One region of the Metabacillus sp. YM-086 genome, then DNA from elsewhere that is predicted to be linked to it. Evidence: riboswitches for the same ligand, from Rfam matches in the RefSeq annotation. Region 1 holds a riboswitch; each other region holds the start of a gene.
What was found. A riboswitch is a leader RNA that binds a small molecule or an ion and turns the genes downstream of it on or off. The one in region 1 is predicted to bind cyclic di-GMP.
Positions count from the first base shown of each region.

Region 2: it holds a riboswitch for cyclic di-GMP, as region 1 does, so the genes downstream of both, ACEWK1_RS07650 (anti-repressor SinI family protein) here and ACEWK1_RS02335 (hypothetical protein) in region 1, are expected to answer to the same signal.
Region 3: it holds a riboswitch for cyclic di-GMP, as region 1 does, so the genes downstream of both, ACEWK1_RS17820 (EAL domain-containing protein) here and ACEWK1_RS02335 (hypothetical protein) in region 1, are expected to answer to the same signal.

Region 1 covers NZ_JBLUOI010000003.1:91,918-94,100, reverse strand. The annotation lists gene ACEWK1_RS02345 (NAD(P)-dependent oxidoreductase) at 1-98, opposite strand, end outside; gene ACEWK1_RS02340 (nucleotidyltransferase family protein) at 180-749, opposite strand; cyclic di-GMP riboswitch class I at 955-1,040, shown strand; gene ACEWK1_RS02335 (hypothetical protein) at 1,098-1,424, shown strand; gene ACEWK1_RS02330 (hypothetical protein) at 1,540-1,683, shown strand; gene ACEWK1_RS02325 (helix-hairpin-helix domain-containing protein) at 1,771-2,183, opposite strand, start outside.
Region 2 covers NZ_JBLUOI010000012.1:42,638-44,820, forward strand. The annotation lists gene ACEWK1_RS07640 (hypothetical protein) at 1-30, opposite strand, end outside; gene ACEWK1_RS07645 (helix-turn-helix domain-containing protein) at 288-623, opposite strand; gene ACEWK1_RS07650 (anti-repressor SinI family protein) at 724-870, opposite strand; cyclic di-GMP riboswitch class I at 902-986, opposite strand; gene ACEWK1_RS07655 (YqhG family protein) at 1,318-2,115, opposite strand; gene ACEWK1_RS07660 (DEAD/DEAH box helicase) at 2,141-2,183, opposite strand, start outside.
Region 3 covers NZ_JBLUOI010000045.1:30,164-32,346, reverse strand. The annotation lists gene ACEWK1_RS17820 (EAL domain-containing protein) at 1-1,185, opposite strand, end outside; cyclic di-GMP riboswitch class I at 1,254-1,337, opposite strand; gene ACEWK1_RS17815 (hypothetical protein) at 1,525-2,183, shown strand, end outside.

The DNA of each region.
Region 1 (2,183 bases):
ATACGGACTTGATAACCGTTTTCTAACGCTCTAGAAGCAAGATAACGTCCTACCTTCCCCGTCCCACCAATTATAGCTATCTTATAAGACTTATCCATAACTGTCCCTCTTTTAATCAATTTAAGATCACTTATACTCTGTTTTAGCTTAAGTTAAGACTCAATATCAGATAAAAACATTTAATCGTTCCTAATATGGTGTATCTTTAAGTTAAACCAAATAGATCGCCAATTCTTCTTCGCTATTCGATCTTCATAAACCTCTACACGTTCTTTAGATTCTAGAAAGAAAGGTGTTGGCTTGACTTCTAAATTTACAACATCATTAATTCCGTGTGGAGCTATTAATTTTATATGGCCTTTTTCATCTAACTTTAAGCCAAGAGATGTAGCTGTTTCTGGAAATTTTGATATCGCATCTACAGAAGATAAATATGGAGGTAAATTACTTTTTAAATGCATTCTTGCTTCGTTCTTTACCGACCAAGGTACATCTGCCATTATGGTTTTTAGTTTTTCCTCAAGCATCTTTTCCTCTACTTCATTTATATTAGTAGAATCAAAGTAGATCACATCAACATCTGGAAGTCTCGTCCTTTCATTAAAATGATGAAGCGTGTCCCATATTTTTGAGCGAATAAATCCAGCACATATCCACCAATCCGGTAAGCCTAACATTCTTACAGATTTTAAGATCTCCATCATCCATTTATCCTGTTGTACAATTGAAATAATTTCTTTTTCATTCATTCTAAAAACCCCTATAAAAATTTGTAAAATTAACTTTGATATCCAAAAAATAATCATGCTATTCGATATTTACATTCGCCATTTTACCAATTAATCCCTTTCTTTTTAACATAAAGCTATGTTAGTAAGATATAGTAAATAAGAAATAATAATTTTGTAGAATTTTGTTGAAATATAGGATAAAAGTCTTTAAAATCCTATATATAGTTGATAAAGGCAAACTTATCGAAAGGTAAGGACGCAAAGCTACGAGTCTAAAGTCTTAAAGACTATGACAGTCGGGTTGCCAATAGTTTATAGATTATATAATGATTGATTGGTAACCCATTTATTAATGGGGGGATTATTATGAAGGATACTGAGATACAAGCTGCAATAAAAAAATTTAATCAATTATTAATGAGGTACCCTGATTCAAAGGAATCATCATTTTATTTCACTAATTTTCTTAAACAATTTCTAAGAGTGAAAAGCACAGCATCAGAAATTTGTTTAGTCTCATTTGTGACAATCATTAAACATGAAAAGCCAGAAGTATTCTATGAAATTCGTAAACGTGGAGAATATGATAATGTCATGAACTTTATCATCCATCTTACTACTGACTACGAGAAGGCTAAAAGTGATTTGAACAAACTAGCCAATGGTTCAAGAGAAATAGTAATTGTCCAATAAGCACTGATATTTTGAAGCATATCGTTATATAAAATACTAAAGTTTTATTTGTATTTTGGCATCTATAACGATTTTTGACGATCATATATTGATAAATTTTAAGGAATGATTAGAATTGAGTAATGAATGGATTAAATTAGTTGAGCAGTTAGAAAAAGAAGGAATCACACCAAAAGACGCAAATCAAATGATCCGCGGATACCAAATGATTAAAATGGTAATGAAAACCGTAAATGACATTGGAGAAGAAGAAGAATAGGATTTTTATCAATTGACGCGATGTAACTAATGAGTACTTTGTTTACATAAAGAAGACGATCATTTATGAAAAATGATCGTTTTTTTATTACGTATACCAAGCATTTTTAGGTCTGTTTTCAGGGAAACCCACTTTTTCTCGATATGCTTTTCTCTCTTCAGTGAAATCAAACCATTGCTTATGGCATTTCGGGTTATTAGCATAGTGAACAACACAGCGAATTTGATCTTCAACACAGCTGTCAGTCCATACAGTTAACTTTTGTTCTTGTTCATCAAAAAGAGCAGCAGGATTTTTATCTTTGATTTCTGTTAATGAAAAAATATTTAATTTATAAACCAATTTTTCAGCTAATTTGTAACCAATAGAGGGTACAGTTTGAAATTCTGCTAAACCTTTTAAAGCTTTAGCTCTTGTGTTCGATATATTCAACATTTGAGCAATTTGTTCTGTATCAAAAGTATATAACTCATTTACACGAACTTTTACTCTTCTAAGCT
Region 2 (2,183 bases), on a different contig from region 1:
TGGACGATCACTAGTAATTTTTTGTGTCATTTTTTCTCACCTCCTATTTTAATTCTTTATAAAGAACAAACAGAGTGAGGAAGTCTGTCTGTTATAGTTCGTTATACACTTTGTTGTTCTCAATAACATTATATATACCTAATTCCTAAAAGGAAAGTCCTAATTTTCGACAAGTACTTTCTTTAAAATGAACGAAATTATAAAATATCTGCATATTCATGTTCATTATAAATAACAACATAAAAACAAAAAAGCACAATAAGCAGCCTAAGCCACCAACCATGCTCTCATTTATCATTATCGTTCTGTAGTCTCCACTTATTAAATTCCAAAAACTCTCTAAACTGTTCTTTAGACACACCGGATTTCATCGCATCTTGAACAAGTTTTGTCCATTCTAAGTCAAGTTCTTCGGGATCCGTTTCATTTTGTTCATTTAGGAGGGTATTTACCGATACACCGAGTACAGATGACACCTTTTCCAGAAACTGAACAGAAGGATTTGACTGGAGATTGCGCTCAATCGAACTTAAATATGATTTTGCAACTCCTGCTCGTTCTGCTAGTTCGGATAATGATAGGTTTTTTTGGGTTCTATATTTTTTAATTCGTGGGCCAATCACGTCAAGTCACCTTCCTTTAATAATGCTATTATAACATATAAAGAAGGGATTTGTTTGATATGGAGAACGGTTTTCCAAAAAAATTTTATGTAAGAATGAGTTAAACAGCAGGACTTCCCATCTTAATAAAGAATTCTTTAATTTCTTCTACACTAATACCAATTTCCAATGCTTCTAAAATTAATTCAACCCATTCGTGGTCAAGCTGTCTGTCTTTAATAAGATTGTGTATCGTTTCATTATTCAACTATCTCATCCTCCTAAAATACTCCTGTATTCCAGGCAGCCCAGCCATCTTAGTTTTAATTCTGAAGATCTGTGACTTTGCGTCCCTATTTTTCAATAGGTTTGCCTTTGAACTGATTATATTGTCACTGAATGACTGACCTAACGTTGCAAAAGTCCTTGAAAAATGTCTGTCTTATTAACTATTCTTATTATAAAAGGGAATTTTTAGAAAGTGTGCAGAATGGTGTCGATAAGGAAAAATTTCTTTAATTGATGGTTTTTTTAATTTTACTGTAATATTAAACGGGTAATTAGTCCTGATTTGTTGTCTGTTTAGGGGGGTTTTTAGTATGTTAAGGGGTTTTTGTTAACAAATTATTAATATAAGAAGTCGTGTCTAAAATTGAATTTTTGTCGAACATTTTACAAAAAAATGACAATCGGTACCGATTGTCATTTCGTAATACTATTTAAATATCCCCTGCGGAGTCAAATAAAAAATCCCACCATTCTGAACCGAAATATTGATCTGCGGTTCATAAAGCTCCCTCAACGCTTCCTTTTCCACCTCATAACAATCGGGCTTCTCATCCATATCTTCATAAAAATGATCCAAAAGCTTCAAATCCTCATTCCATCTTTCGCGCGCTTTATCCGCCCAGGAATGATCTTGTTCATGAATAGATTGCATAATAAACTGCTCAATCCGTTTAAGTCCACTTTGGGGTTTGATTAACGGTGTCATGGTAAAACAAAGGTCTGGGATCTTCGGTGTTAGCTCCAATTTCTCAAGTTTTTCTTGAAAGTTTTCTACTAAGGTCCCACTTACCAAATGTAATCCAATCGAATAGAGCTGATCTTTTTTCATGTCACACTGATAGGAAACTATAATGTTAACACCAATCCAAGGGTGTAGTGGGATGTTTCCACCTGGTTCTTTGACCTGCTCAAAAAGTCGGATATAGCTACCTAAATTTGTTGTCGAACGAAAAATTTGGTGAAGGCGGGGGGCACCGAAGTGCATGACCTCGCCTTTAAGATCACTTGGAGCACGATTTTGGTCTGTGATCAGTGTGAGCTTCATCGGGTTCGGAACACCGTTTGTTTTTTCTAGGTAATGCCAGTAGAAGGGGCGGTTCATTAATTCCTTGTCCATTTCAATGGTTAGCTGAACAGTCATGTAGCCTTGACCTTTTTCAATGATGTCACAGGAATTGGCTGTGAAGAAGCTTTCTAAATAGCTGTGAATTTGTTCTTGTTGCATGCTTTTCGCCACCTTTCAGAAAAATTTATTTGTCACCACTAGCCGCTTTTCGTTGTTCTTGTGAGTGT
Region 3 (2,183 bases), on a different contig from region 1:
AGAATCATCTAAAGCGTCGCTAAGTCGTTCTGCTGTTTTTATCAAAACGTGATCTCCGCGATAATGTCCAAGTGTATCATTTATTACTTTAAATCGATCAAGGTCTAATAATAAGACAGCCATGCTTTTATTAGTAGCATGATTCAATCTTTCACTTAAATCCTCTTGAAAGCTAGCTCGATTATTTAAACCAGTTAATGGATCATGATAGGCCAAAAATTTATACTCTTCCACAAGCTTTTTATTTTTAGTTAAAACCCTAAGTTGGCGAGCTATAATCAAGTTCATAACAATGACCAAACCTAAACTAAGAAGATTTAGTTTCCATTCATAACTATGTGTAACTAAAACAATCAGAACGATTACACTAAAGTATGGAAAAATTCTTTCTCTAGTATCGAATGGATTCATAATGTGCAATCTTGTTTCGGCACTATTATTCTTAGCGTAATAGCCTCCAATTCCTATCAAAAAGATTGACACCATCCATAGAAAATCCGACAAACCTCCAGGCTGATACGTTTCCATCGTCGCTTGATATGCGTAATAAGAATCAGCTATTACTTGCAAAAAGAACCCAATAATAAGATATAAAAAAACATTCTCTTCTTGTTTAACTTGTTGAATTAAATAGTAAAGAATCGTTATAACAAATAATATACTTAAACTTATAATAGGATAGGCAATATTTGTGATAATCATGATAAAAGATTCCGATTTTAAGATATTCGGTCTTATTAAATAATGTGCACTAACGGCTGTAGCTGATATCATAAAAACAACGATATTAAATATGTAGGAGCTAGTTGATGCAATAAGACTAATTTCTCTTACTTTATAAATCAAGGCCGATAAATAGAACATATAAGCTAAAAGCCAAATGAAATAAGAGTTATCAGGAAACAAGGTTGTACTTTCAAACAATTGGTGCTTAAACCATAAAGTATTTGATAGTATTGTCAGAATGACACCGATTCCTAATAAAAGCCAAAAGTATTTACTTTTCTTACTCATACTTTTATAAGCTTTTATGAGCCAAATCAAGCTAAGAATTCCAACAATGATTTGAACGAAAGTAAGTCCTAAAGATTCTAGTAAAGGATCATGTATAAAGATCTTCCAGGCGAAAAAAACGAAAGCGAATACAAAAAGTGTGGTTGTAGGTAATCGACCAATCTTTAGCATAGCAATCCCCCACTTAATCAAAAATAAAAGGTTATTCCCAAATGGAAATAACCCTAAATCGTTATTCCTTTGGTAACTCAGCCACCATAGGTCTCCCCCGTAGGTCTGTAGCTTTGCGTCATCATTTTTCAATGATTTTGCCTTTTCAGTGAATTTTTTTTAATTATTTCATTTATTTTATCATGTTTACCTTGTAAAAAATAGTCCTTTTTAACTATGAGAATCGTTTTGTGGAACGTTATGTCGAACATGCATGGAAATGGTTCCAATTTCATAAAGACAGGGCTTTCAAAAATGACTATACTTCTTTTACAACTATTATTTCGAGGTGAACACAGAGTGAAGGTATTTAGAAGCGCAATTGGTTTCATGTTTCTCCTATTTGTAGCGTTTTACCCTATTAATGCAAGTGCAGCAACGTTAAATGAAGCACAACTTGCTGTGAAGAAAGCAGAAAGCTATGGTGGATCATTAAAATGGCAAATGTCTGTGGAAAGAAACAATGGTATTAGAGACATAGATATGAAGCTTTATAATGATACGAAAACTTATTATCAAAAAGCAGTCACTATTGTTTCTTCCTTAAAGAAAAGCACAGCTAAAACTCAATTAGAAGCTAGATTAACTAGTAATGTGAAACAACAAATTGATAAAGCAGCCACTTATATTGATGCTTTAAAAGTTGGACGATCTGTAGAGGCAAAAAGATTAGAGCTTAAAAAACGCAATGATTCTCTTGTCATGAATCATGAGACAGTTATTCTTTATAACAATCTCTCTGCAGAAATCAAAAAGCTAGACCGAGTTGTTTCACGAGTGTATGGAAAGCCAAATCGTGATGCCTTTCGTGAAAAGTTTGTAAATCCAGCAAGATTAGAGCAAAACAGAATTATTTATCCTGTATCTGCCTTTATTGAACTGGAACGGGCAAAACAAGAATTGGCTAAAAATGAAGTGAATGTTGATTATGTTCTAGATCGATTTATTTTGATTGATCG